Regions from separate parts of the Jeotgalicoccus sp. ATCC 8456 genome, predicted to be linked through region 1. Evidence: riboswitches for the same ligand, from Rfam matches in the RefSeq annotation. Region 1 holds a riboswitch; each other region holds the start of a gene.
The links. Region 1 has a riboswitch for S-adenosylmethionine ahead of metK (methionine adenosyltransferase). Riboswitches for the same ligand answer to the same signal wherever they lie in the genome.
Positions count from the first base shown of each region.

Region 1 (7,710 bases):
TTCTTCAGGACCATCGATGATTCTTCTTATATCTAATGGATCAATATTGTTGGGAATTTCATCAAATATGAAATCCATGCCAAATAACTCACCTTTTAAAAACAAGTTCTTATACGATAAATAACGTTTATCGTTTACGAAATCAATGTTAACGCGCTTATTACGTCCACTTTGATCTGACAGATAAGAAGCAGCCATACACGCACCTGCAGATACACCGATGACATACTGGAAATTAATCTTGTCTTCTAAAAAACATTCGAGTACCCCAGCAGAATATATGCCTCGCATTGCTCCGCCTTCTAAAACTAAACCTGCTTTTGACATAACCTATTGCTCCTTGTCTTTATATCTATTTAATTACAAGGTATCATAAAATTTATTTCTTGGTCACCTATTCAGATTCATCTTCAACATATTCTAAAATATCTGCAGGTTGGCACTCCAAAGCTTTACATATCGCATCTAAGGTGGAAAAACGAATGGCTTTTACTTTTCCTGTTTTTAAGTTTGATAAGTTAACATTTGAAATTCCAACTTTTTCTGCCAGTTCACCTAAAGCCATCTTACGATCTGCAAGCATTCTATCTAATCTCACTACTATCATCTTTCACCCTCCTAGACCGTTGCATCATATTCATCTTGGAGAAAGGCGCCATATTGCATCGTTTTGGCAATAATCCAAATTAGAATACCTGCAAAAATTGTTATGAAGTTAAAGCTCACAGTACTATCAATATTTAGAAACTCTGCAACTTCAACTGGTAGTGAAGACATAGCTAAAGCGTTCGACACTAAAGTGGATGAAAAATAAGTTAATAGTGTTTCCATCAGTGATAATAATACGAAACTATAACCGATATACTCAATGTACTTGCTGTTTTTGGGAACAAGGATATCCCCTTTACGTAAATTATTCAACCATCTATTTAAGAAATAGATAATTAGAAACATCGGTACGATACTGAGTGTTGAAACAAATGCAGTAATAACAAGTAAAGTTTTGTCTAGAGTCACGGATGATAGTAAATCATCTGTAATGGCGAGTGAAAACCCTTCTCCTTCAAATGTAAAATTTGCGGGTATACTGCTCAAAATATTCATTAATGAATCGACGGGTACCATAATAAGTACGAAACTTGCGACTAAGGTTGCCAATGTTGCGATACCTACAAGTATTAATGCGATTAGCGAGATGACATACACAACAGAAACTAGTGCTTTAAAGCGCTTGTGTGAAACGATTTGATTAGTCATAATATACCTCCTGTTTTTTTGGTAACTTAAATATACAACAAAATTTAACTTAAATCAATATATTTTTAATGTTTATCATTAAATAATTAATTTTATTCGTGTTATATAATTAATTTATTGCTATGCTAAGCGTTTATTGAGAAAATAAAAGTAACATAAGTATACGCTTACAAAGGAGCTTTCATGAATAAAGAAAATATTAACCGTCTCATTTATATGTACATATTAGTATTTGTAGTTATCGTCATTGTTCAAATTATGTTTTTAGATGGTATAAACTGGGCAAGTACCATTGTCATGCCAGCCCTTGTTGCTTTACTCTCACTTGGCTTTCGTTCAAATGTGAAAAAAGATGAAGAAATTGCGCGTAAAGACGAGGCAAACTACAGAAATAAGAAAAACAAAAGGAACGAATCTTAGTATTTTTACTAAGATCCGTTCCTTTTACTATATTTTACAAATTAATTGAGGTCACTTTTGTTTCAGTGTAAGGTTCTAAACCTTCAATTGCACCTTCTCTACCGACGCCACTTTCTTTTAGGCCACCAAATGGAATATTTGCAGCACTAGGTGCACCGTTATTCCAACCGAGCACCCCGAAATCTAAGACATCTGTTAAATACACACCCGTCGCATAGTTTTCAGTGAAGTAATATGCAGCTAAACCAAATTCTGTACCATTTGCCTTGGCCACTGCCTCATCTAAGTTACTGTAGCTTTGGATCGGGGCAAGTGGTCCAAAAGTTTCCTCTTTCATACACAACATGTCATCGCTGACATTAGAAAGGACTGTGGGTTCTATGAAGTAACCTGCTTCTTTATTACCTTGTCCACCAGTTTCAACTTTCGCACCTTTACTGATCGCATCTTCTAATTGATTCATGACCTTATCATAGCCATCTTCATCAATTAAAGGCCCAATTTTTACTCCGTCTTCCATACCATTACCCATTTTTAACTCTTTAACTTTTGCTGTAAGTTTTTCTGTGTATTCTTCTAGAACATCTTCGTGAACATACAGTCTATTTGCACAGACACAAGTCTGTCCCGAGTTCCTGAATTTGGAGGCAATCGTACCTTCTACAGCTTTGTCAATATCTGCATCCTTATGAACAATTAATGGTGCATGTCCTCCTAGCTCCATCGTTACATTTTTAACAGTTACAGATGCGTCACTCATTAGTTTTTTACCTACTGCTGTTGAGCCTGTAAATGTGAGTTTCATAATCTTATCAGATTTTGTAAATATCTCACCAGCATCTTTACCAGAGGCATTGACGTACTGTATTACACCTTTGTCAAAACCTGCTTCTAATGCTAAATCAATAAATTTCATTGCGGATAATGGTGTCGCACTAGCCGGTTTTACAATAAAGGTATTTCCCGCTGCTACTGCTGGAGCCGCTTTTCTGGCCATCATTGCAACTGGGAAGTTCCATGGTGTGATTGCCGCAACGACACCAATCGGATGGCGCGTAACAACGATACGGTTGTTTTCTTTTGAAGAAGGTACTGTACGTCCATATATACGTTTAGCTTCTTCTGCGTAATATCTAATATAACTGTTTGCATAGTCGACTTCACCCAGCGCTTCAGTTAGCGGTTTTCCGCCTTCTTTCGTTACAAGTTCTGCAATTTCTTCTTTATTTTTATCAATTTTGTCAGCCCATTTAAAAAGTAAATCGGCTCTTTCATAGGCAGTGAGTTTCTTAAATGATTTAAAAGTCTCATCTGCTAAGTCTATTTTCTTTTCTATATCATCTTGACTATCTTTCTGCACTTTCCCAATTTCTTCTCTTGTTGCGGGATTAATTACAATAATTTCTTCTGACATTGTTTTTCCCTCCAAAAATAAAATCGTCCTATAAATAATTATAGGACGATTATTTTCAATTTACAAAATTTAAGATCACAGGCTCTGTTCTAAAATTGCATCTGCAATTTCATCTAAGTCTTTAACCGTGTATTGGAATCTGCCATGGAAAACATATTTCAAGAAGAATGCTTCTAGGTCTTCTTGGCCGACAATTACACGGATTGATGGATCTTCTGAGTAGTTTGTAATTGAATAGTTACCATTATCTTTAGGATTAAAATATATAATCGGTACGATATCGTATTGTAATTTCAACTTGTTTTTAAGCTTCTCTGCAGTAATCTTCGTCTCATCGATGACACCATTATAATGATTAACAGATACGTTTTTCTGATCTGCCTTTTCGAAGATTAATGTTTGTTCTCGTTTCTTATCTAGATCGAGTAAGTCGAAGAATGATTCTACATAAGGCACTGTTTCAAATTGTGCTTCATTCACACCATGTAAAATGTGTCCACTCCAATACTTAGAATCAATCAAGTAGATACCTGTACGTGTTAAAACTAAATGGTCGATTTTACGTGTATTCGTATAATTTCGTGAAGGTAGGAATACATTAGATAAGATAATCATATCGGATTCGCGGATTTTCTCATCTTTGACCAACTTATCTTTTAACTGAATCAAAGCTAAGTCTGTTAAATATTCACCTTTGTCTACTGAGAACTGATGTAAACTTGATAATTTGTTATCGAGTAAAGTCGTATCATTATAATACTTCTCATTTAAATTCGATAATTCTTTTTTGTGCTCAAGTCTTTCTGCTTCATGTTCACTTTCGTACTTCTGTACTAAAGATTCTTTTTCCTTAGCGTGATTGTTTTCAACAACTTTCGCTTGATTGCGATGTTTAAAGTAATAAACTAAAAACCAGATTACTACTATAAGAAGAACGACAGCAATCGCAATAAAAATGGGATTAGTAAAGATTTCCGTGTTCATAACATTCCTACTTTCCAACAGTGCTCACCTAGCGATTTCTTAATAATTCTTTAAGCGCATCGACCTTATCTAATCTTTCCCAAGGTAAGTCAATGTCCGAACGCCCAAAATGGCCATAGCTTGCAGTCTGTTTATAAATTGGCTTTCTTAAGTTTAACATATCTATTATTCCATCTGGTGACAAATCAAACAGCGCTCTAATGACTTCAACAATTTTATTTTCATCATATTGTCCCGTTTTAAATGTATCAACAGAGATAGATACTGGTTGAGATACACCAATTGCATATGCTAATTGGATTTCACACTTATCAGCAATACCACTCGCTACAATATTTTTAGCAATATAACGGGCTGCGTAAGCTGCTGAACGGTCCACTTTTGTTGGATCCTTTCCAGAGAATGCACCACCACCATGACGTGCATATCCGCCGTAAGTATCCACTATAATTTTACGACCCGTTAAGCCAGCATCCCCTTGTGGGCCACCGATTACAAAACGACCTGTTGGATTGATGAAGTATTTAGTTTCATCATCTAAAAGATGTTCAGGTACAACTGCTTTAATCACATGCTCTAATAAATCATCATATATTTCAGAAGCAGGTATGTTCTCATGATGTTGGGTTGAGATAACAATCGTATCTACACGGAGCGGCTGACCCGCTTCATCATATTCAACTGTCACTTGGGACTTACCGTCTGGTCTTAAGTAAGAAATCGTCTTATCTTTTCTTACTTCTGTTAGACGTCTTGAAATTTTGTGAGCAAGTGCAATTGGTAAAGGCATAAACTCTTTCGTTTCGTTCGTTGCAAATCCGAACATTAAACCTTGGTCACCTGCACCAGTTGAAACCCCTTGTGATTCTCTCGTTTCAAAAGCATTGTTAACACCAACCGCGATATCTTCTGACTGTTCATCAATACCAGTTAATACTGACATCGTCTTATAATCAAAACCATACTTAGCATCCACGTAGCCTATTTCCTTAACAGTTTCACGAACTGTCTTAGGAATATCTACATAAGTCTCAGTACTGATTTCCCCTACAATTAAAGCAAGTCCTGTATTAACTACAGTTTCACATGCCACTCTCGCATATGGGTCACCTTCTAAAATCGCATCCAAAATCGCATCAGAAATCTGATCTGCAATTTTGTCTGGGTGTCCCTCTGTGACTGACTCTGATGTAAATAACTTTCTTTCTGACATTAAAATTCTCCTTTATAGCTAAATTAGCTATCTCCTAAAGCAAAAAATAAAGCCTTATTCTCCACATAAATATAGAGAAAAAGGCTCGCCCTTTTCCCTTATCGCTCAGAATTACTCTGCATTCTTTAGCACCTTTCTTGAAAAGGAGGTTGCTCTGGCTTCACAGGGTTTGATCCCTCCACCACCTCTTGATAAGAGATAACTTAGCTATATATTACAATATTGATATGTGATAATCAAGATTTAGACCAAATCAAACTAATATAATAAGTTAAATTTATTTCTTAAATTAGAAATGTGCATCATTACTTATAGATGTACTCTTATTATAGTGTTATCGTAAAAAGTAATGTGTTATACTAATTTCTAAATAATGCGTTTTAATTCAAATATTTTTGGAGGCGAATCATGGTTAATCACAAGAGTTTAATCGAGGACTTAGTCGCTAAATCCTCAACACACAAACAACTATCAAACAGTGAACTAGTAGAGGCTTCTTTACGACGTGGTGAAGCTACATTAACAAACACTGGTGCCCTGCGTGCTCAAACTGGTGAATATACAGGCCGTAGCCCTAAAGATCGTTTTGTCGTAAAAGATAGCGTATCTGAAAATAAAGTCGATTGGGGAGAAGTTAACCAACCGATTTCTGAAGAAATATTCGACAATTTGTTTGAAAAAGTGACTACATACTTAAATGAAAAAGAAGAGTTATTTGTTTTTAATGGCTATGCTGGTGCTGATCCTCAGACTCAACTAAAACTACAAGTTGTTAATGAATTTAGTTGGCACAACATGTTTGCTAAAACTATGTTTATTCGTCCTGAGACTAAGGAAGAAGCATTAGCAATCGACGCTGAATTTACAATTGTCTCTGCACCAACTTTTAAAGCAGATCCTGCTGTAGATGGTACAAAATCAGAAGTATTTGTACTCGTTTCCTTAGAGAAGAAAATTATTCTTATTGGTGGTACTGAGTACGGTGGAGAAATGAAGAAATCCATCTTCTCTATCATGAACTTCTTATTACCTGAACAAGGTGTAATGAGTATGCACTGTAGTGCAAATGTCGGTGAGAACAAGGATGTTGCACTATTCTTCGGTCTATCTGGTACAGGTAAGACGACGCTCTCTGCAGATCCTGAACGTGATTTAATCGGTGATGATGAGCACGGCTGGAATGAAGATGGTGTATTCAATATTGAAGGTGGTTGCTATGCTAAAACAATCAACCTATCAAAAGAAAAAGAGCCCGAAATTTTTGAAGCAATCAAATTTGGCTCTGTTTTAGAAAATGTTGTTATTGATGAAGAAGGTAATCCCGATTATGATGATGATGCATTAACTGAAAACACACGTGCCGCTTACCCACTTAATCATATCGATAACGCACGTATTCCATCAGTTGCAGGTCACCCGAAAACAATTGTCTTCCTAACTGCAGACGCATTTGGTGTATTACCACCTATCTCTAAGTTATCTAAAGACCAAGCAATGTATCACTTCTTGAGTGGATTTACATCGAAACTTGCAGGTACAGAACGTGGTGTCACGTCTCCACAACCAGTATTCTCAACATGTTTCGGTTCACCGTTCCTACCATTACATGCAACAGTATATGCAAATATGCTAGGTGACTTAATTGATAAGCATGATGTTAACGTCTACCTGGTTAACACAGGATGGACTGGCGGAGAGTACGGCGTTGGTAAACGTATGGATCTCAAACACACTCGTTCTATGGTTAGACGTGCAATCAGCGGTGAATTAGAACTTGGTGAATTTGTTAAAGATGATGTCTTCGGATTATCTATCCCTACTGCTGTCACAGGTGTTCCTGAAGAAATTTTAGCGCCTGCTAATACTTGGGAATCAAAAGATGCTTATAATGAAAAAGCACAAGCACTTAAAGATCAATTCATTGAGAACTTCAAAAAATTCGGTGAAGAATCTGCAGAAATTGCAGCTAAAGGCGGATTTTAAACAATAATTAGATACAAAACGGACCCAACAATTATTCTTTGTTGGGTCCGTTTATTTTACTGACAACCATGTTCTCTTACTTCATTATATAGATGAAGAATACATTCATCTTTTAACAATTCGCTTTTATCTTCATCATCAATATCTTCTATTTGTGTGACTAACTTAGGTCCTAGTGTTTCCTGATAATCTTGTAGTCCATCCAAGCGTTCTATGTTACAACAGAATGCGGCTTTACTAAAGGTATCTTCACCGTCATTTACTGTGTATGTTCCAACGAAATGTAAGTTTACTACCAAACCACCTGTTTCTTCATACAGCTCTCTTTGAGCTGCTTCAACAAGTGATTCTCCTTGTTCAACTTTACCACCGGGAAATTCTAATCCTCTTTCTTTATGATGCGTCAACAGAAACTGATTATTAAGTTTAGGAATAATTA
Region 1 is NZ_CP066224.1:80,543-88,252, reverse strand. Features, by position in the region: gene JEM45_RS00610 (patatin-like phospholipase family protein) at 1-327, opposite strand, end outside; gene JEM45_RS00605 (helix-turn-helix domain-containing protein) at 395-607, opposite strand; gene JEM45_RS00600 (DUF2975 domain-containing protein) at 619-1,257, opposite strand; gene JEM45_RS00595 (hypothetical protein) at 1,441-1,677, shown strand; gene JEM45_RS00590 (NAD-dependent succinate-semialdehyde dehydrogenase) at 1,712-3,091, opposite strand; gene JEM45_RS00585 (nuclease-related domain-containing protein) at 3,167-4,075, opposite strand; gene metK (methionine adenosyltransferase) at 4,104-5,288, opposite strand; SAM riboswitch class I at 5,384-5,486, opposite strand; gene pckA (phosphoenolpyruvate carboxykinase (ATP)) at 5,697-7,271, shown strand; gene ytkD (RNA deprotection pyrophosphohydrolase) at 7,328-7,710, opposite strand, start outside.

Region 2 (7,710 bases), 980 kb from region 1:
GAAGGCATGGAGGCATTTTCTAGTAATATTGCAAGTGCCTTAGAAAACCAAGATGTGGAATTAGTAGAAATTGGTCAATACAACAATCTATTTGAAGGTCATCATGAAGAATATCAAGGATTTGAAGATGAAGCTGATCAGGAAGTTATTGAAGGTCAAAGCGACCACTACCACACTGGTGACGTTGTTGAATTGACTGTAACAGACAATGAAGTAGATGAAATTCAGTGGTCGGTCACTGAAGAGGGCGGCTTTGAAGCGGTTATGAAAGGCGATTCATTTGACCATGAAGCGGGTGAAGAAAGCTTTTCTGTTAAGGCAGAAGGTCTTAAAAACGGTGAAGTCATTTATACAGATTATGCCGATATCATTATTGATAATCATGATAATTTTGACCCGCACATCTGGATTGATCCTTTAAAAATGATTGAAGTTGGAGACATTCTTAAAGATGAACTGATTGCTTTAAATCCAGAACATGAGGCTCTTTATGAAGAAAATTTTAACAACCTTCAATCAGAACTAGAAGAGCTGGATGAAAAGTTTAGTGAAACTTTAGATGATAAAGAAAGTGCTAAAATCATCGTGCCACATGCAGCCTTTGGTTATTGGTCGCGTTATGGTGTGGAACAATTAGCGGTTTCTGGTTATTCAATGAGTGATGAGCCTTCACAACAACAACTAAAAGAATTGAGTGAGACGGCCCAGGAAAACAATTTAAATTATGTACTATTTGAGCAAAATAGTTCTGGGAAAATATCTAAAGTCGTTCAGGATGAAATCGGAGCAGAGCCAGAATACATTCACAATATGGAAGTATTAACAGAAGAAAATATAAGTAATGATGAGGACTACATTTCACTAATGGAGAAAAACTTACAAGTTTTAGATAAAGTGACTGAGTAAATATCTGTTAACTTCTTTGAATTCGGGTATATTAAATAAAGAATTCTAATGAGGTGACAGGATGAAAGATGACGGTGTGATTTATTTAAGTAGAAAAGATGTGCCTAAAAATTATGATCCGAAGGGCTTTAATTTTACCTTATTTGGCTTGATTGTCCTCGGTGCATACTTATTGTTCATTATCTTTGATTTGTCATACAGAACTTTCAATAACATTGAAGAAAGTGCCTTTAATCGTGCCTACATCATAGCGATTATTGTATTAGTTGCCCTGGTCATGGGTTTTATCTTCAAGGCAGACAAAGGAGATAAGTATTATCAACTTCATATCTCAGAAAGTGGGATAATTATTAAATTTAGACGTGGTGAAAACGTGTTGATAAAAGAAGATATTACAAATATCACTATAGAGAACGATGTTATCACTGTAATTAAATTTTTAAATGGAGATGAAGTACTTAGAGAATTGAATCATGTTCATCTAAATCATGAGCAGTTTATTTCTCGTTTAAAACAGTATAATTATCCTGTTGAAGATAAGACTAAAGAAGGTTAAATTTATAAGAAAAGGGTATGCATTTTAATAGTAAAAGAATAGTTGTAATGTTATTATTCTTTTTAATGTATTGAAAGGATGGAATAGAATGGCGTACGATATAATCATGCTCGATGACTTAACTTTAGATGTAAAAGAACTCGTTAGAGATAAAGAAGAGGGTACTGTAAACATCGTTTTCGATGTGGCGAGTGAAGATTATCACTACTTATCAAAACACTTGTATCAAGAACAATTTCGTGTAAGAATTCCAGGGAATGATAATGAAGAATTCGAAGCGAAGATTGTTAACTTCTCAACATCTCTAGACAACTTGTATGAAGAAGACAATGTTGGAGAGTATAATATTACTTTGAAAGTCATAGATTAATATGCGTATAAGTATATTAGACCAGGCACCAATTTCAACACACATGACAGCAGAAGAAGCACTGGGTAATACTGTGAAACTTGCAAGTGTTGCTGATCAATTAGGGTATACTCGGTTTTGGTTAGCAGAACACCATGGAATGAAAGGTTTATCCTCAAGTGCACCGGAGGTAACGCTCGGTGCAATCGGGATGATAACTAAAGAGATTAGACTAGGCAGCGGTGCAACACTGCTGCCTTATTATAAACCATTAAAAGTAGCTGAAACTTTTAATACACTGCTCGTACTTCATGGTGATCGGATTGACGTCGGTATCGGTCGTGCCCCGGGCGGAGATAACGTTGCCTCTGAAGCACTAAGTGATAATTATCTTGGGCATGTCTTTAAGATGCCAGACTTAGTCAGTGAATTAAAAGCATTGTTAATGAATAAGAGAGAAAACTTGAAGGTTATGCCAGATAGCCAGCATAAAGTCAAAATGTGGATGCTCGGTACCAGTGAAAAAAGTGCGATCTTTGCAAGAGACAATCAGTTGAATTACTGCTATGGGGAGTTTATGAGTGGTCAGTCAACAGGCGAAGTACTATCGACCTATAAAGCAGATAGCAATAAAGGGGAAATCATAGTTACGGTCAACGCTTTTTGTGGAGGAACGTATGAGGAAGCAGAAAGAATGGCGAGACCTTATTTAGTCAATCAAGCCTTAAAATCAACTGGGCGAGAATTTTCTGGCATACCTTCATTTGATGAAGTTTCAGCAATTGAATTGACCGAGGAAGAAGTAGCTGAGCTCAATAAGGTCCGTGACAATGTCATCATAGGAGATGCTGATTTTGTGCGGGATAAGTTGATGGCATATCAAAGAACTTACGGTGTTGATGAGTTAATGATAGTGACGATTACACATGATTTTACTGATAAGGTTAATAGTTATAAAAGAATTGCTGAAGTGATGTAAAATAATTAAGAAAAGCGTTGAACCTTATAGAGTTCAACGCTTTTTTTGTGATGTTGATGATAGCGGGTGGCCCGCTGTAGTGATCACAGAAAGCCGAAAAGTAAATAACGGCCCGCTGTGACCACGACAGAGAGCCGATAGCTATAGAGATATTATAAAACATTAATTTTCAAAGCGGCTTTTATCTTCTATGAAGTGAGTGGCGACCATGCATAAAGCGCCAAATACTAACATACCACCGGCAATGAAGGTAATCTCACGGTATGAAAATCCGTTAGTCAATAAAAGTGAACCGAGTGATGCACCGATTGAGTTTGAAAGGTTGAAAACTGAAGCGGCCAAAGTTCCGGCTAAAGCGGGTGCGGTAACGGCTGCAAAAATAATCTTAGAATTCAACATTGGAGAAATTCCGAATGTGCCTAAGCCAAATAGTCCAGCGGCAAGGTAGGCAAGATATGGAACTTCTAACATAAAGGTTAAACCGAATAAGACGATGGCTAAGAACAGAATAACCAAAGTAACTGCGCCAGTTAGTTTTCCGGGTTGGATTCGCCCAGACGAAAAGTTACCAATGACTGCAAAAGTACCAAACATTAGCATACTAAAAGTGACCCCAAAGTCTCCCATACCAGCAATGTCTCTTAACATAGGTTCTAAAAACGTATAAGCAGTAAATACACCTGAGTATCCAAAAATAATCGTAATCATTAACATGATGACATTCTTATCTTTTAATGCTGACAATTCACTAGAGATTTTCGGTGCTTCACCTGTCTTATAGTTTGGTGTAAATAATATTAGACCAAGTAAGTTGATTATGCAGAGGGTAACGATGATCCAAAAGACGATTCTCCAGTCTAACAAGGCACCAATGTATGAACCAAATGGTACACCGAGCATCACTGCGATGACGAGTCCACCATTCACTAGGGCAACCGCGCCGGTTTTCTTATTTGGTGGAGAAATTACCATCGCTAAACTCATCATGACACCGAAGAATGGCGCATGCATAGAAGCGGATAACAAACGCGATAATAGTAGTACTTCAAAATTTGGTGCGGTCGCGGCAACAATATTAGAAACTATAAATATAGAAATTAAAATTATTAAGAGTAATTTCGGAGACAATCTCAACGTTAATAATCGAATCACCGGACCAAACACAGCAACACTGAGTGCATAAACACTTAGAAGTAAACCGGTTGTAGAAACTTCAACGTTTAAATCTGCAGCAAATTGAGTTAATAAACCGGTAACGACATACTCTGTCATGCCGACTGCAAAGGCACCGATCATAAAAATTGTAATGACAAGTTGTCTTGAAGCTTGATTCTTCATATTAACCTCCTTACTAAAAGCATAAGAGATATACTATTACACATTAAAAACAAAGTCTATATTATATATAAAGAAAGTGTTTTCACTTAGTGATTTATAAGTTATTTGACAGAATATTATGTCTAGTGCTAATATAATATTCAATTAAATAAATAAAATTCTTATCCAGAGAGGTGGAGGGAAAAGGCCCGTCGATACCTCAGCAGCGGACCCTTAGGGGTACTGTGCTAATTCCTTGAAGTTCTTGTAACTTAAAGATGAGAAGATGGACATGTAAAGCACTCCTCTTTTAAATCTTAAACAAGATAGAAGGGGATTTTATTTATTTAAAAACAATATTGAAAGAGGTTATTACATGTCAGCACCATTTAAAGCAGATCACGTCGGAAGTTTATTACGTCCTGTCAGAATACATCAAGCAAGAAAAGACTTTGAAGCAGGTAATATCAGTAAGGACGAATTATTTAAAATAGAAACAGAAGAAATTGAAAAAGTTGTGGATAAGCAAATTGAAGTCGGACTCAAGGCTGTTACGGATGGCGAGTTCCGCCGACGTTTTTGGCACACTGACTTTATGGAACATGTTGGTGGCTTTGAAGGCTATATCCCTGAAGAAGGTTACTCATTCAATGGCATGAAGACAGAAGCCTATAATATCCGAAACATCGGTAAGATTTCTTTCGATAAAAACCATCCACACGTGAAAGAGTTTATCCTGTTTAAGGAAATCGTTGGAGACAGAGCTGTTCCAAAACAAACGATTCCTTCACCTAACCAATTTTTCAACTATGGTGTACGTAATAAGGAAATCTATCCGGATATTGAAGAATATACAGATGACATTATTGCAGCTTACCAGGATGCCATCTTGGCCTTCTATGATGTCGGTTGTCGATACTTACAGTTAGATGATGTTTATATTGCAAGACTAAATACTGAAGAAGAACCGTATCAAGAGAGTGGTTATAACCGCGAACAACTTATAGATCTTGCTCTAAGAGTTGTAAATGGCGCCCTAGAAGTGAAACCAGAAGATATGGTAATTACTACTCACTTATGTCGAGGAAACTACCGTTCAACTTGGGCATTTGAAGGATCATACGCCAAGATTGCACCTGTCTTATTTGCTAAAGAAAATGTTGATGGTTTCTTTTTAGAGTATGACGATGATCGTTCAGGCGATTTTGAGCCTCTAAAAGAAATTCCTGATGGTGGCCCGGCTGTTGTGCTCGGTTTACTGACTTCAAAAAGTGGTGATTTAGAAGATAAAGAAGTGATCAAAGCGCGTATTGAAGAAGCGACCAATTATGTGCCTAAAGAACAAATTCGTTTGAGTCCACAATGTGGATTCTCTTCAACACACCACGGAAATGTTTTAACTGAGGAAGAACAGTGGGAAAAATTACGTTACGTCATTGCACTTGCTGACGAATTATTATAAGGAAACTGCCACTCATGGTACAATCATGAGTGGTTTTATATATTTAAAGGAGTATCGTTATGGCGAAATATTATGCAGTGCGTAAAGGACATCAAACAGGCATCTTCACTAATTGGCCGGACTGTCAAAAAGCAGTTAAAGGTTATAGTGGGGCAGAATTCAAATCATTTAAAACAAGACAAGAAGCTGAGAATTATATAGATAATTTAAAAAATGAAATAGTAGATATTCCTAAAGGTGCCCTTGTGACTTATGTGGATGGTAGTTATGACAAAAGAAGTGAAAAGGCAGGCTTTGGTGCGGTGTTTATAGTGGACGATCGTGTGATTCACCAAGCGAGTGAACCGACTGAGGTCGACCCTGAAGTCAATCTTTGGAACGTAACAGCAGAAATAGCAGGTATTCTCTATGCAGTAGAGTGGGCGATTCAACATGACTATAGTGATATATATGTGCACTACGATTATGCAGGATTAGAAAAATGGTATAATGAAGAGTGGAGAGCGAGGAATTCTGTCACTCAAAATTATGTTAAAACGATGCACGAATATAGTAAGAAGATTAATATTCATTTCTATAAGGTGGCAGCACATACAGGTGTGGAATTTAACGATCTTGCAGACCAACTCGCTAAACAAGCTGTAAGTCAGTAGGAGAAATTATGCATATACTTTTATTTGTTTTAGTTGCAGGACTATTAATTAAATTTGCGACAACGTCATTTTTTGACCAAGATAGAATTCATTTTTCATTCGATGAAAGACGATACTTTAATGATGAAGAAGAAACGATTGCGAAGATAATGCGGTTAAATCTAGTGAAAAAAGAAAGAATATTCTTCATTGTAATGACCCTAGTTTATATCACTTCAATCATCTTATATTTCTCGGGAAATATCACTTTAGGCCTTAGTGCTTTAGTTTTAGTAATCATCTTACAATTACTTTTAAATATCATGACGGATTTTCTCTTGTATACTGCTTTTTACGATAAGGCGAATCTGTTTATGATTGCAATTTGGCTTGTACTGATTGCTGCAGTGATTATTTTATCGAATATGTATATTATTTAAATCAAAAGAGGTGCCTTATGACAGATAAGAAATTGATATTCTTTGATATCGACGGAACTTTATATAACACTTCTAAAGAAGTGCCTGAAGATGCTAGAAATGCTGTAATACAACTCAGAGAACAAGGTCATATTGTTGCAATTGCGACAGGTCGTGGTCCGTTTATGTTTAAAGAGTTAAGAGAAATGTTAGGTATCGAAACATACATTAGTTACAATGGTCAATATATTGTCTACGAAGGTCAGGTTATCTATGAAAATCCAATTTCGAATGAAACACTTGATGCACTGACTAAACAAGCTCATAAAAATGATCATCCAATTGCATATTGTGATGAGAACGATCTACGAGTGAGCACGAGAGAACATAAACATGTTCAAAGTGGCATCGGATCATTGAAGTTAAACTTCGAGGTGACAGAAGATCAGGCATACTACCATAATAATGATATTCATCAAGCGCTGTTGTTTTGTACCGATGGCGAAGAAGAAGCGTATGAAAACAATTATGATGATGTTTACTTCTTAAGATGGCATGAATTTGCTACAGATGTCATACCTAAAGGCGGTTCTAAAGCTAAAGGAATAGAAATGTTGATAGAGAAAATGGGTGTCGACTTAGAACAGGTATATGCATTTGGAGATGGACCGAATGATGTAGAGATGCTTAGCTTAGTTAAAAATAGTGTTGCTATGGGAAATGCTGTTGATGAGGCAAAAAGAGTAAGTCGATATCAAACCCGTCACGTAGACGACAACGGCTTAGTAGAAGGTTTGAAGATGGCTGGTTTAATATAAATCAGTCATTTTTTTAATGTTTATATTAATTTAGTAGGGGTATTGATTATTGTTAGCGAGATAGAAAAGTCTTCTAAAGTCTTATTTATAATAATTCTAAATAGAGCTTGATTAATTATTCTATTGTTGCTATAATAAGTTTATAAATAATAATGATTCTAAATAAATAGTTGCGCAAACTCATACTATTATATAAGGGAAAGGTGATTTTATAATGGCACAAGTTACAGAAAAAACAGCAGTAATCGAAGTATTAAACAAGCAATTAGCGA
Region 2 is NZ_CP066224.1:1,193,988-1,201,697, reverse strand. Features, by position in the region: gene JEM45_RS06150 (metal ABC transporter solute-binding protein, Zn/Mn family) at 1-906, shown strand, start outside; gene JEM45_RS06145 (hypothetical protein) at 968-1,462, shown strand; gene JEM45_RS06140 (DUF3219 family protein) at 1,551-1,832, shown strand; gene JEM45_RS06135 (MsnO8 family LLM class oxidoreductase) at 1,834-2,790, shown strand; gene JEM45_RS06130 (MFS transporter) at 2,953-4,128, opposite strand; SAM riboswitch class I at 4,287-4,392, shown strand; gene JEM45_RS06125 (5-methyltetrahydropteroyltriglutamate--homocysteine S-methyltransferase) at 4,484-5,569, shown strand; gene JEM45_RS10920 (ribonuclease H1 domain-containing protein) at 5,629-6,222, shown strand; gene JEM45_RS06115 (hypothetical protein) at 6,231-6,641, shown strand; gene JEM45_RS06110 (Cof-type HAD-IIB family hydrolase) at 6,659-7,438, shown strand; gene JEM45_RS06105 (Dps family protein) at 7,653-7,710, shown strand, end outside.
Region 2: another riboswitch for S-adenosylmethionine. It lies ahead of JEM45_RS06125 (5-methyltetrahydropteroyltriglutamate--homocysteine S-methyltransferase); the one in region 1 lies ahead of metK (methionine adenosyltransferase).

Region 3 (7,710 bases), 910 kb from region 1:
TGCTTTTTCTAAAATTTCAGCGTGTGGTGCTGGTGATGCTGCAACAGTAATTTCAGCACCTTCTCCATCACTTGATTCACCTTCTGAATCAGATTCAGAATCATTTCCACAAGCCGCTAAAACTAAAATAACTGAAAACAATGTAACGAAACTCAAAAATTTCTTCATGCAAAATCCTCTTTTCTATATAGTTTTATATTATATAATCAGCGTTTATCCACTCTTTTAGAGAAAAAGTCTCCTAAAATTTGAATGACGAAAACGATGATTAGAATTACCACAGTTGCAACAAGTGTGACGTCCGGTTGGTTTCTTGTAAAGCCAACCATATAAGCTAAGTTACCTAATCCACCAGCACCGATAACCCCTGCAACCGCAGTTGAACCAACAAGCATAATGGATGTTACCGTTATACCTGAAATTAGAGCCGGTAATGATTCTGGTATCAACACCTTCCAAATAATTGTCCAAGTGTTCGCACCCATTGATTCAGCCGCTTCTATTACACCCTTATCAATTTCTTTAAGTCCAATTTCAACTAGACGTGCATAGAAAGGTGCGGCACCGATAATCAGTGCGGGTAAGGCACCATTGGAGCCCATTACTGTACCCATGATTGCTTTTGTAAATGGCATAAGTAAAATAATTAAAATGATAAATGGAATCGCTCTAAAGAGATTGACGATGAAGGATGTCGTTCCATAAAGCGGTTTTGAGGGAACATTTTCACTCTTATTAGATAAGAACAAGATAATACCGAAAATGAGTCCAATTATAAAGGCTGCAATCGTTGCAATCACAGTCATATATATCGTTTCATAAGTCGCTTCAAATACTGCATCCCATTTCACATTTTCAAAACTAAACATATTTTTAAATTCTTCAATTACACTGTTCATCCTGCTTCAACCTCCAATGTGACATCGTGCTTCTTAAACTCATTTGAGATTGATTCAAGGGTCTCATTATCGATATCTAAGGCAATATATAAATGTCCAAATGATTCTTGATTCGTCTGTTTAATATTACCTGATAAAATATTTACATCTAAACCGTAATTTCTTATAACTTCAGAAACAATTGGAGATTTTGTTCTTGTACCTACAAAGTTTAATTTTACAATTGTTGAAGTAGGGAACGATGCTTTAAGTTCTTCAATTGCAAGTTGGTGGTCATCATCTGAAATGTCATCCTTAACAAAGCGTTTTGTTACACTTGATTGTGGATTTTGGAACAATTCAATTACTGAACCCACTTCAACGACCTTACCGTTCTCCATCACTGCTGCACGGTCACATATCTTTCTGATCACATGCATTTCGTGAGTAATCAAGACGATGGTTAGATTCATCTCTTTTGTAATATCAACAAGTAAATCTAAAACTTCATCAGTTGTTTCTGGATCTAAGGCACTAGTTGCTTCATCACATAGTAATACTTCAGGCTTGTTCGATAAGGCTCTAGCAATACCGACACGTTGTTTTTGTCCACCTGATAGCTCACTTGGGTAATTATGTGCTCTACCTTCTAGTCCAACAAGTTTAATTAATTCATCAACGCGTGCCTGGCGTTCCTTTTTTGGTACACCTGCAATTTCCATTGGAAAACTAATATTTTCTGCGACTGTTCTTGACCACAGTAAGTTGAAATGTTGGAAAATCATAGACACTTTCTGGCGTTTATTTCGAAGATCACCTTTGGACATTTTACTGATGTCATCTCCACTGACAATCACGTCACCTTCAGTTACATCTTCTAATCCATTTAACAATCTGATTAAGGTGGATTTCCCTGCACCTGAGTAGCCGATTATCCCAAATATTTCACCGTGATTAATCGATAAGTCAACTTGGTCAACTGCTGTTATATTTTGTTTCTTAGTTTTAAATATCTTAGAAACACTTTTTATATTAATCATGATACATTACCCTTTCTCATCGATCGAAAATTAAAAGACCTACTCATAATATTATGAGTAGGCCTTTTAATTTCATTATGCCTCTCATCTTTAGGATTTGTTCCTGTGATTTAGCACCTTGTCATTAAGACGGTTGCCGTGGCTTCTTAGGGCACTTCCCTCCACCACTCTTGATAAGAGTTCTATTCGATTGAGATTTATAATATCAGACTATTCTCTACTAGTCAACCAGGAATTCATCTAATACTTCATTTAAATATGGTACTGAGTGAAAAGCATAGAGTGCATTCACAAGTTGACCATTTTTAAATAACAGCAAGGCTGGTGCTGAACGTATGTGATACTTATCTATTAAGTCTTTATGGTAGTTCAAGTTAATTCTCTCGTATGAGATATCCTTCATCTCAGTGACGACTTTCAACATGGATTCTGAAATTTCACATGTCTTACACATCGTGGCATAACCAAAGATAATATAACTGTCCTTATCCTGTGTATTCTTTAATAAATCTGCTGTTGAAATTATTTCCTTCACGATAAAACTTACCTTTCATTATTAACGCATTATCTACGTAAAAACCGTGTCTTAAGAGGAGGTTAGCTAGATAGTCATGCGGGCAACGACCGACTTCTCCAAATTTTGGATCAATATAAATATGCGTGCTTTCACTTAAATGTTTTTTAAACCATTGACGAATTTTTCTTCCTTCTTTATCCGCATCGGATAATATAAAAATTTGCGAATCACCTAGCTGTTCGATAATTTCATCTAATTTGGAAATACCCATTGTTCCGAAAGTGCAAATAATTTGAGCCGGTTCTACTAACACTTCTTCTAAGCGACGTTTATCAGTCTTGCCTTCAACAATGAGTACCTTATCAGAAAGATTCATTCGTATCACCCTTAGTTTAATTTTATACAAATTCACCAGAAGTAATAAATATTTGTTTTTAAAAAACTCCGGACAAATGTCCAGAGTTTAAAATTAACCCTCGATAACTGCTTGATAACTAGCAGCATCAAGAAGATTATCAAGTTCGCTTTCATCTGAAAGTTCAACTTTCAGCATCCAAGCGCCTTCATATGGATTTTCATTTACAAGTTCAGGACTATCTTCAAGCTCTTCGTTAATCGCAACGATTGAACCTGAAACTGGAGCGATTAATTCTGAAACAGTCTTAACTGATTCAACGCTACCGAATGATTCACCTGTTGATACGTCGTCGCCTTCCTCTGGAAGCTCAACAAACACAATATCACCAAGTTCAGATTGTGCAAAATCAGTAATACCGATAGTTACAGTATTCCCTTCAACCTTTACCCATTCATGGTCCTCACTGTATTTTAGATCTTGTGGTAATGACACGCTAAAACCTCCCTTTTAACTTATCATATATATTGTTACATATTCATCATACTACAGGCAAGAAGATTAATTCAATAAAGCTTGCTCATAATTTTCTTCTTTAAAACCTAAAAGAACTTGGTTATCTAATACAACCATTGGTCGCTTGATTAACATACCGTCACTTGCAAGCAATTCAAACTTTTCGTCATCTGAAAGTTCAGGCAAGCGTTCTTTTAAATCAAGTTCTTTAAATTTGCCCCCTCTTTTATTAAAGAAATCATCTACGTTATATGAAGAACGGTCTACAATACCTTTTAGCGTATCGATTGACGGTACGTTTTCGACCATATCTATGGCAGTGAATTCTAAGTTGTTATCCTCTAAAAATTTCTTCCCCTTACGGCAAGTTGTACATTTTGAATACTCATAAAAAGTTATCATTATATCCTCCTAAAATAGAAAGTCATCTTAGGTTAATTCTACCTTAGAAATAATATTTTATACACTTAAAACACAAAATAAACCCAAAACCTTTGGGGGAGGTTTTGGGCCAGGGTTTAGGATTTAAGAAGTGTATATTATCTTCTAACCTTACTCTAACATCTAAATATTATTAGAACGTAAACTCTGTGTAAAAATTATCATAAACTCGTTAACGCTTTCCTTAGTTCACTTATATGAATTTGTCCGGGCGCCGCATCTCGGCTGATGTAACCATAAGTAAATAATGGGGCATAGTCGCCTGTTAACACGCGTGTACGCTTACCTAGCTCACCCATAGATATTCCGATGACTTTATGCCCATATTGAGCTTTAGCTGTTTTTTGAACGTCTACAACTGTATCTACATCCTCACCGTTTGTAGGGTAGAGGGCAAACTTAAACACATCCCCTTCAACTTGATTCATCTGACTAAGTAAATCCATGAGTGCATCGTAATCAAGAGTTTCTTTAAAGTTATGATAGCTCAGTAGCGTTTTAATTTGATGTGTCTTTGCAGTCTCAATAATTTCCTGCACTATTTTTTTACCCACTGACATTTCAATATCTATATAATCAATATCCATAGACTTACAAACCTCTAGTAAAAGCGCTTGATATTCAACCGTAGTTTTTGAGCCCTTGCCTCCTTCTCCAGAAGTTCGGTACGTGTAGATGATTTCTTTATCGAAAGCTTTAAACTTATCTATGATTCGTCTTACAATTGATGCGTGATCCTGTCGATTTAAAGCATCAAACACATCCCCTCGTATTTCCACTATATCAAAATCACTTAAGTGACTTTCTGCAGCTTCAATCTCTTCATTTATTGCATCAGAGTTATAACCTGAAAAAGTGACGACAATCTTAGTAGTATTCATTATTTTGCCCCTTGAATTTTATTCTATAAAAAGTTTTTAAATATCATGTTGTATTGTACTATAATTAGTATTGGTATGCAGTGATGATTTTAATACTTATATGAATACGATCAGGAGGATTTATTTAATTGAAGAAAACAATATTATACACGAGCTTAAGTGCTAGCCTTCTCTTAGCTGGCTGCAGTAGCGAAGTAGACTCAGAAACTATACAAATCGAAGAAGAATCCTCAATCGTAGATGATACAGAAGAAGATGTCGAAGAAAATACCGATAGTGCGCAACAAGAAAACGATGCTGATACAGACCTTTTAGCAATTGGTGAATCTGCAACGATTGATGACATCACACTCACCATTGATGATGCATATCTGACCGATGAGAGAAATGAAACTAACCTCATAGATGTGAGTGGTGTGCTTATTTTAGAAGTTACATATGAAAACAACTCAGAAGAAACCTTTCCGACAGGTCGAGATATCGTCGTTGAGTCTGAAGGAGAATTGATGCGAAGCTATGAGCTTGAAGACATACTATTAGAAGATTTGCCGCCAGGTGAAAGCATCAGCGGTCGTATGGCATACGGATTGGTCAACGAACCCGAAACACTTAATGCGACATTTCAGCCATTATTAAATGAGTCAGAAGAAGAAGCTGTCTTTGAAATCGACATTTCCGATGAGCATTAGGAAAGGTTTTATTGTTTCGGTGATATGTGAGCCTGTCTCGGACAACTTATCATCATTTTGACCTATTTCGGTGATAAGTAATCATATTTCGAGCAACTTATCACTGCCTCATAAATCAAAAATGCACTCTGTACAAGTACAGAGTGCATGCTTTTTGTATTCTATTCTACAACCTCAACTGATAAATCTACATCGATATTACCACGTGTTGCTTTAGAGTAAGGGCAGAAATCATGTGCTTGTTCTAAATATTTCTCAGCGTCTTCTTGAGACATATTTTTAACTTTTGCATTGATTGCAACGCTAAGTTTAACACCTTCACCGTCTTCTTCTAAACGTACTGTTAAATCGACTTCTGGCTCAGCGTCACGAACGCCACCTTTTTTAATCATTAAATCAAATGCACCGTTGAAGCATGATGCATAACCTGCAGCAAATAATTGTTCAGGGTTTACACCTTCTCCACCTTGATCTAGTGGGATAACCGGAGAATCTATTGCCTTGTCTGATGTTGTTACGTGACCTTTACGTCCACCTGTATTAACTGCACTAACTTCATATTTCACAGCCATTATATAGCCTCCTAAAAATATATTTACTTACAAAAATGAAGCCGTATTAACAACAGCTCCATTAATATATCCACTTATTTTTTGAACTTGTCTGATAGTTTGTCAATTGTATCGTTAGCTTTGTCACTAGCGTCTTCAACATATTCTTTCGCTTTACCAGCAAGCTTATCGTCTTTACCTTCTTTTTCTAATTCTTTGTCTCCAGTAGCGTTACCAACAGTTTCTTTAACGTTACCTTTAGCTTGTTCTAATTTGCTGTCTTTTTCCTCTGCCATGAAAAACACTCCTTAAATAATTAATTAGTATTATTCGTACAGTACTAAGTATTCCCGAATCATAATTTATTAAACATAATAATTAAAAAATTTTAATCCAAGATGCTGCCAATAAATATAATAAGTCATAATCATTAGTCCTACATATATCGGCATGAGTATCATACTTAATTTGAACAAATCTTTGCTAGTAAGATTATCATTTGCTCCCTCATAAAATATGAGGAGTGCTTTTGAACTAACAGGTAAAGTGACACAGAAATTTATACCAATTAAACTGATAAACACCATAGCAACGGGGTTAATATTAAATGTTTCTGCAATGATGAGTAAGACCGGTATCAGTACAGCTGCTCTCGTCGTATGGCTTGGTATTAACAGGTGAGATATTACACTAATCAATACCACAAATAAAAGGGCTATAAATACATTTATACTATCAAACTGATTGAAGCCTGCTAATAGCACCTCTTGAAAGTAAGTCGTCACTCCATATTCGACCAAAAGACTACCTAGGGTTGTCGCACCTGCAACGAAAAATATTAGGCTCCATGAAACTGAACTAAGTCCTTTTTTCCAGGTGATCAAGTTTAATTGAGGTAGCATCATAATTAAGCTCATTAAGATGGTAACATAAGCTATATCAAAACCATGTAGTGGCTCAGATAACCATAAAATTATAGTGACCACAACTAAACAAAAAGTAAGTTTCTCTTTTGTTTTAAACGGCATTTTCTCAACATCTTTTGTTTTTATCGTGTAATTAAAGTCTTTAAAATATAACCACTTAATAATGACATAAGTAATATATGAAATAATTAGTCCAAACGGTAAGGCATATACAAGAAATTCAATATAAGTAATTGACTCACCAGTCTGGGCTTGTAGGATACTGATGCCAACTAAATGGCTACCCGCACCAAGTAAAGTCGTATTTGCTGCCATAATAATCAGCACTGGAATCGCTAAACTGAAAAATTTCTTATGCTGATTAAAACGGTCCGTTAAGATTTCATAGAGTGGTAGCATCACTGATGCTCTCGCAGATGTTGACGGTACAATGACAGATAAAATCATTATCACAATAAAAGTAAAGAAAGTGACCCTTCCCTTTGTCGTGCAATTATTGATTACCCATTGGCTCAGTCGATCAATCAAGCCACTTTCAGACAGTACCCCCGCGATGATAAATGCGCCAATCATCAGCCATACCACATCATGAGTAAAAGCGTTAAACATAGTGTTCTCAGGTAAGCCCAGTAAAACACCAAGTACTAAGACGAGCCAGGCTGCGAGTCCTGATGGTAGTTTAGTAAATATAAATAAACCAAGGGCTAAAACAAATATAATGAGGCTGAGTTTTCCTAGGTAATCAAGCTCCGGTATGGCACTTACTAAGAGTGTAAAAGCGATAAATATTCCGATACCAATTTTAGACTTTAAGTTCATTGTTTTCACGCTCACTTTGAGCTAATTCCATACCGATGAAAATGCTGCGCATTGTATTGTCCACTGCTTTAGTCAGCCATTTAGAAGCATCTTCCAT
Region 3 is NZ_CP066224.1:986,749-994,458, forward strand. Features, by position in the region: gene JEM45_RS04975 (MetQ/NlpA family ABC transporter substrate-binding protein) at 1-168, opposite strand, end outside; gene JEM45_RS04980 (methionine ABC transporter permease) at 207-899, opposite strand; gene JEM45_RS04985 (methionine ABC transporter ATP-binding protein) at 896-1,918, opposite strand; SAM riboswitch class I at 2,000-2,098, opposite strand; gene JEM45_RS04990 (thioredoxin family protein) at 2,139-2,453, opposite strand; gene JEM45_RS04995 (toprim domain-containing protein) at 2,404-2,811, opposite strand; gene gcvH (glycine cleavage system protein GcvH) at 2,905-3,285, opposite strand; gene JEM45_RS05005 (Spx/MgsR family RNA polymerase-binding regulatory protein) at 3,352-3,708, opposite strand; gene aroD (type I 3-dehydroquinate dehydratase) at 3,909-4,628, opposite strand; gene JEM45_RS05015 (hypothetical protein) at 4,757-5,317, shown strand; gene JEM45_RS05020 (Ohr family peroxiredoxin) at 5,479-5,889, opposite strand; gene JEM45_RS05025 (CsbD family protein) at 5,964-6,164, opposite strand; gene JEM45_RS05030 (SLC13 family permease) at 6,234-7,613, opposite strand; gene JEM45_RS05035 (glycerate kinase family protein) at 7,597-7,710, opposite strand, start outside.
Region 3: another riboswitch for S-adenosylmethionine. It lies ahead of JEM45_RS04985 (methionine ABC transporter ATP-binding protein); the one in region 1 lies ahead of metK (methionine adenosyltransferase).

Region 4 (7,710 bases), 450 kb from region 1:
CTGGTTTTTCGGTGGAGAGGGTGACAGTGATAACACTTCAAACATTTTTGTGCAACAGCTAGACAACAAAGATGATGAAAGTGAGGAAACAGAAGCTTCTAAAGAAGACGAGGAAGCTGAGGATGAAGCCGACCAAGAAACTGGAGTCGTCGGTTCAAGAAAAGTATCTAGTGAAATGACAGAAACTACCTTAACTGGTCCTGATGATAAGGAAATTACAGCACTTTTTGAAAATAATGCTGAACCGATTGAGGCATTTGAAGATGCGGAGGAAGCGGATGTAGACCTTGAAGATGTCTTAAAACCAAAAGATGAAGTCACAAGCTATTATTCTGAGACTTTCATGTTGATTAATGCCTTTGAAGCTGAGTCTGATGAGCCAGCTGATACAGATTTAATCGGTTTGACTGCAGAAATTAACGAGGAGGATGAACTTCAAGTCTACTCAGGGCAGTGGTATCAAGAAGATGAGTTCATCTACCCTTATGCATATGCAGATAGTGACACTTTACTTTATATAACTGAGGATAAATGGACGGATATAACAGGTGAAGCTGAAGCAGAAGAAATATATTATGGTACGTATTCAAGCGTTTACGATGCATTAATGGAAAGTGAAGATGTCATCGAAATTTTTGAAGATGATGATAATTACTACTTAATTAATGTCGGTCAAGAGGAAGTCCTACATGAGACATTTGGTTCGATTTATGACGTAGAGTTCCAAAATGCTGATGAAGAATCACAAAATAATGCAGTACTTGCAATAGTTGATAAAGACTCAAATGAAATTAGTGATCTCACCTACATTAGTAATGCCGAAGGCTTAGCTGAGGGATTAGAACTACAAATCGAAGTTGCAGCTAAGTTTGATAATTACGGCGACTACGACGATGGTGTGACAGAACCTACTGAAGGTGAGGAAATTGAAGTTGGTGAACAGACTGATGAAAATCGAAGTGGTGTTGATGCATCGAGTACTGGAAAAGTTGAAGGAGAAACTTTAACAGGTAAAGATAGTGCAGCGATTAATTCTGTTCAAGAAAATAACCAAGGCTTATCAACAGCACTTGAAGAAGCTGAAGATACTGATGTTGAAATTGATGAAATCTTTAAAGATAAAAACGAGATTTATTCTTATTACTCAGAGTTTGATGCAATGGTACGCTTAATCGGTGAATCTGATGATGAACAGAGGGAAGAAAGGGTTAAAGCAACTGCTGAAATTTATGAAGTCGAAGATGAATTAGAAGTTTACTCTGAAGTTGCGAATAATGGCGAGGACTTAGAACCATCTGTTTATGCAAGTGAAGAAATATATTTCCAATATGATGGAAGTAAATGGAATGATCTGTCTACAGAAGGGAATGTAGAGGACGTTTATAATCCCACATATAGTAATATGTATGATGTCTTCATGGAAAACCAGGAACTACTCGATGTTAAAGTAGATGATGACTATTATTATCTTTATAACATCTCAAATGGTATGGAAATTCATGATACATTTGGTCAGATATTTGGAGCAGAAATCAATAATGGTGTTGAAGATGAACAAGTGAATGCCATCGTTGGTGTTTTAGATAGGGAAACAAATGAATTGAGTCAAGTAACCTATATCTCTACAACACCATCTCAGAATGGTGAGGGTGCAATTCACTTAGAAATGTCTGGTATATATAAAGATTATGGGAAATTTGATGATGATGGTATAACTGTTCCTGACGAGATATACGAATAGGATGAAATAATTATGACCAAGTTCTTAAAATTTAAAGTACTTGGTCTTTAATATTGTATAATAATAATAAACATAAGCAAGGTGGGAGAAAGCATGGAATTCGTGACATTAAATAATGGTGTTGAAATGCCAATAGAAGGTTTTGGTGTCTTTCAAATTGAACCGGAAGAAACTGAGAAATGTGTACTAGATGCAATAGTAGTTGGATATAGACACATTGATACAGCAGCCACCTATGGCAATGAACGTGGTGTTGGTACTGCAATTAAAAAATCAGGTATTGATCGTAAAGATTTATTTATTACTAGTAAATTATGGGTGGAAGATCAAGGTTATGAATCAACTTTAAAGGCATTTGAGAAAACCCTAGAGCGTTTAGGGACCGATTATTTAGATTTATATTTAATTCATCAGCCATTCGGGGATTATTATGGTTCATACCGAGCTATGGAAGCATTATATAAGCAAGGAAAAATTAAAGCGATTGGGGTTTCAAACTTTGATTCTGCACGATTAGTTGATTTGATTATGAATAATGAGATTGTACCTCAGATTAATCAAATAGAACTGCATCCATTTTTACAACAAAAAGAAGCAATCAAGGTGATGAAAGAATATGGCGTTCAAGTAGAGTCATGGGGACCGTTAGCAGAAGCTAAACATGGTATTTTAGAGGAAAAAGAATTACAAGATATCGCAAAGAAGCATAAGAAGACCGTCGCGCAGGTCATCCTTAGATGGCACCTCGATAATGGTATCGTTATTATTCCTAAGTCTGTAAATAAAGATAGAATGATTGAAAATCTAGATATCCACGATTTTAATCTAGACAGTGCGGATATGAGAATTATTGAAGCTTTTGATGAAAGTCAAAATAAAATTGTGGATCATACTGATATCAATATTGTGATTGGTATGAATAAATCAAAGACACCAGAGTGAATGTAAAATCCCTGAATGCCAATATTGGTATTCAGGGACTTATCTTATAAAAAGGAAATTAATATACCACCAATTGCACCACTAACTACAATGAGCCAAGGCGGAGATTTTAAGTAATTCAACATGACAAATAGTATTGCAGCTAAGGCGAAATCTGCTGGTTGGTTAATGGCAGAAGTTGAGATTGGTGTGTAGAGTGCAGCAATTAAAATACCAACCACTGCTGCATTAACCCCCATTACAGCGCCTTTTGTTTTAGCATGATTTCTTATCATATCCCAGAAGGGCAGGCTGCCTAAAATAAGTAAGAATGCTGGTAAGAAAATTGCAAATGTTGCAAATAAGCCACCGATCCAGCCATTCATAACAGTGCCGAGATATGAAGCGAAAGTGAAAAGCGGCCCTGGGACGGCTTGAGTTGCAGCATAGCCTGCTAAAAAGGCCTCTTGTGAAATCCAACCCATTGGTACAAGTTCTTGCTCTAGAAGTGGTAACACAACGTGACCACCTCCAAACACCAAGGATCCTGCACGGTAAAAGCTATCAAAAACCGATATCCAATAATTTCCTGTGAATTCTCTTAACATGGGTAGTAGGAATAACAGTATAAAAAATAAACTTAAACAAATGATGGAAAAAGTCTTGTTAACTGGGAACAAAGTTCTTTTAGTATCAGCTTCATGGTTCTTAAATATTAAAAATCCAAGCAGTGCGGCAATTAAAATAACACCAACTTGTGTAATGACTGATGGAAAGATAAGTATAATAACTACTGCTAAGAGTGCAATCAGTTTTCGACTTAAATCAGGCGTTAAATTTTTAGCCATGCCAAGTATTGCATGTAGGACGATGACAACGGCAACGATTTTTAAGCCTTGAATCCAGGCAGAATCAGCAATATTGAAGGTTGTTAAAAGACTAGCAAAAATGATCAGTGCAATGACTGAAGGTAAGGTGAATCCTAAAAATGAGATGATACCACCTAAAACGCCACCGCGCATCACACCGACGCCGATACCCACTTGACTGGATGCAGGACCAGGTAAAAATTGAGAAAGTGCGACAAGATCAGCATAGCTCTTTTCGTCCATCCACTTTTTACGCTCGACATACTCGGTATGGAAGTAACCAAGGTGAGCAGAGGGTCCACCAAAAGAAGTTAAGCCTAATCTTGTGGATACTAAATATATTTCAAGTAATAGCATGAATCGCTTCATTTAATCCTCCATTAAAACTTGTTTATGTGTAGAATACCATTTAAAGTTATTGAGTACTATAGAAATTCATATTCTTTTACAATTCATAATGTAATAGAAATAAAGTAGGTGAATTAATGAAAAAGAGAGAAATTGCAGCCCTTGGTTTTCAGAAATTAGAATCGAATCTACAGTGTCCGATTTGTAGTGCTGATTTAAATGTCGTCGATTCAAATCGTTTAGTGTGTGTAAATCGTCATAGTTATGACTTAGCAAAACAAGGCTATGTCAACATGTTGCAAAAACAAGTATCATCGATGTATGATCAAGACTTATTTGATGCGAGGTATAATATTATATTAGTTCATAATCTTTACAAAATAATTCATCAAAAAATTGCTGATATAATTAATGCACTTCCAAATGAAAACCACCTTATTTTTGATGCAGGTTCTGGTGAAGGTTCACATTTAAGTTCAATTATAAAACTAGTTGATAAAGATAACACTCATGGTGTTGGATTAGATATCTCAAAAGATGGCGTTTTACTCGCGAGTAAAAACTATAGTCATGAAAACTGGGTGGTCGGTGATTTAAGACATACACCGTTTAAAGAGAGTAGTATAGATGTTATTTTAAGCTACTTATCTCCTGCGAATTATGAAGAATTTCATCGTATATTAAAGCCGAACGGCATACTGATTAAAGTTATTCCTGGTAGCAAGTACTTAAAAGAAATTAGAGAGGCCTTAGCCGGTGATAGTCAAGAATATGAGAATACGGATACCTTGGAATTATTGAGAAATAAAGTAGATGTTATTTCCGAAGAGAGAATCACATATGAAGTTGAACTGGATGATTCTGCTTTAAAAGACTTAATCAAGATGACCCCGCTCGGTTGGCATGTAATTCAGCAAGAGGTTAGAGATTTTACTGAAACAAGCAGTAAAATAATTACTGTAGATTTACACATTATTCAAGCGCAATTTTGAAATAACTGTCATTGTAATCTTATCAAACTGCGTTATAATACTGTTTATAGGCTAATACTTGAAACATTCGGGCATATATTACAAAGACATTACAAACTTAATTATTTCACATTTAGGCTTGAAATAAGCCAAAGATTAAAATATAATGAAAATATATTAAGAAATACATAACAGAACGACCTATTAATTTATAGCTATATTTCATATTATTAGCTCAATCGTTCTTTGATAGTGCCTTTGGCCTAGATATCATATTATATTATTTATCTGTTAGGGAGACTTCGAGTCTCTCTTTTTTTATGACTATTTATAAGTAGTGGTGAGTAAGGTGGACGAAAAAGAATTATTAAAATATGCGGTAACATTCTCAAAAAAGTTTTTTAATGTGGATTTTAATATTCCGCTAAGAATCTCAAATAGAATGACAGCCAAACTGGGCGCTTTTGTAATTAAGACGAGATACAACAGGGTTATTAACGAAGAGATTGTCATGTCGAAATCCTTTATCGACAATAATCCGAGGCACGTAATTCTTGATGTCCTACACCATGAATGTGTGCATTTTTGTCTATATCGAATAAATAAACCTTACCGAGATCAAGATGATTATTTTAAGAATACACTCAAGAAGCTCAATATTTCATTAACAAGAACCTATAGATACAAAGGCATTTTACATCATTATCAATGTATGCACTGTAATTATAAATTTACTAAACGTATGAAGGGCTATGAGAAGCGGTATGTCTGTGTACGTTGTCATTCGAGATTTGCTTATCTCGGTCAAAGTAATGAGTCGCCTTATATTGACTTTTAGAATTAAATCCTATAGTATTACTCTAAATTGAATATGAAATTATCAAGAGAGATGGAGGGTCGGGCCCTATGAAGTCTCAGCAGCGGGCTTATTTAAGTACTGTGCTAAATCCTGCAGGCATCGGCTTGAAAGATAATCAAACATCGCCATTTGTCTACATGATGAATGGTTTTTTTATTTTAAAGAGGAGGTAGATCATGAGCATAAAATTGGAGAGCGTTTCAAAAACCTATCAATTAAAAGGTCGTAAGGTTGAAGCATTAAAAGAAACATCATTAGAAATTAAATCAGGTGAGATTTTTGGTTTAATCGGATATTCAGGTGCAGGTAAATCTACTCTTGTTAGACTAATCAACTTATTAGAACAACCAACAACGGGTTCTGTAACAGTTGCTGGTGAAGATTTAACAAAGCTCACTAAGCATGAACTCAGACAGAAACGACAGAAAATTGGCATGATATTTCAGCAGTTTAACCTCATTGAATCTAAGACCGTTTATGAAAATATTGAGTTTGTCTTAAAAGCTTCAAAATTTGATAAAAAGAACAGAACAGCCCGTATCAAAGAACTATTGGAACTGGTTGGTCTTGGAGACAAGGCTGAAATTAAATCATCAAATTTAAGTGGAGGGCAAAAGCAAAGAGTCGGTATTGCTCGTGCACTTGCAAATGATCCTGACATTTTGCTTTGTGATGAAGCAACAAGTGCCTTAGATCCAGACACGACTAAGAGTATTCTTAAATTATTGAATCGAATCAATAAGGATTTAGGTATTACGATTATCGTTATTACTCATGAAATGGAAGTCATCAAAGAGATTGCAGACCGGGTCGGTGTAATGTCTAAAGGCGAAATTTTAGAAATAGGTCATACTTACGATGTCTTTAGTCATCCTAAGCATGAAATTACTAAAGACTTTGTTCAAGAAATTTATAATTTTGAAGTCCCTAATCAGTTTAAGGCAACGCGTGAGAATCAAGTGATTACAATACAGTTTCTCAGTGAAAATGCAGAGGAAAATTATCTCAACAAACTCTACCGTAATTTTGATTTAAACATAAGCATCTTAAATGGACGTATTGAATACATTAAGGATCAACCACTTGGTTTTTTAATGTTCCAAGTGACTGGTAAAGAAGAAGAAATTAATAGACTGAAAAGTCATATTGACCAGACGAACGGCATAGAAAGGGTGGGTTACATTGGATAGTTTCAGTCAGTTATGGCCAATTTTATATAAAGCATTACTTGAGACCGTACAAATGGTTTCTATTTCAATATTTTTTGCAGTGTTATTAGGCTTACCACTTGGTATCCTTTTATATATTACACAGCATCCACTCCTTTTTAGAATTAAACCTTTAAACAGTGTTCTTGGATGGGTGATGAATATTATACGGTCATTCCCTTTCATTATCTTAATCGTTGCGATAATGCCTTTTGCAACTTGGTTAGTCAATGATTCACATGGGCCAGTATTTGCAAGTGTGGCCTTATCAATAGCTGCAGTACCACTATTTGCCCGACTCGTTGAATCTAGTTTCAACGGTGTTAAGGACGGAGTGATTGAAGCGTGTATTGCTGGTGGCGCTTCAATTTTCTTAATCGTTACGGATGTTTTGTTACCAGAAGCGAAAAAGAGTATTACCCAAGCGATTACGCTAACAATTATTTCAATTATTGCTTTCTCAGCGACTGCAGGCGTTGTCGGTGGTGGTGGTGTAGGTGACCTAGCCATACGATACGGTTATTACCGTTATGACACATTAACGATGATTGTGACAGTGGTTGTCTTAATCATTATCGTACAAATTGTTCAGTGGGTCGGCGACCGACTTGCAAACAGAGCGGAGGATAAGTAATGAGAGGTATTATAACATTTTTAATTGGTACACTTTTTGTCATCGTTCTAACAACAGTTTTACTCCATGAGGATGAAGGTGAAGTGATTACTATTGGTGCATCTAGTGGACCATTTGCTGATATGGCCACATACGCATTAAAGCCTGTACTAGAACAAG
Region 4 is NZ_CP066224.1:526,527-534,236, reverse strand. Features, by position in the region: gene JEM45_RS02880 (hypothetical protein) at 1-1,741, shown strand, start outside; gene JEM45_RS02875 (aldo/keto reductase) at 1,835-2,683, shown strand; gene chrA (chromate efflux transporter) at 2,728-3,900, opposite strand; gene JEM45_RS02865 (putative RNA methyltransferase) at 4,017-4,871, shown strand; gene JEM45_RS02860 (SprT-like domain-containing protein) at 5,188-5,688, shown strand; SAM riboswitch class I at 5,725-5,827, shown strand; gene JEM45_RS02855 (methionine ABC transporter ATP-binding protein) at 5,886-6,899, shown strand; gene JEM45_RS02850 (methionine ABC transporter permease) at 6,952-7,551, shown strand; gene JEM45_RS02845 (MetQ/NlpA family ABC transporter substrate-binding protein) at 7,551-7,710, shown strand, end outside.
Region 4: another riboswitch for S-adenosylmethionine. It lies ahead of JEM45_RS02855 (methionine ABC transporter ATP-binding protein); the one in region 1 lies ahead of metK (methionine adenosyltransferase).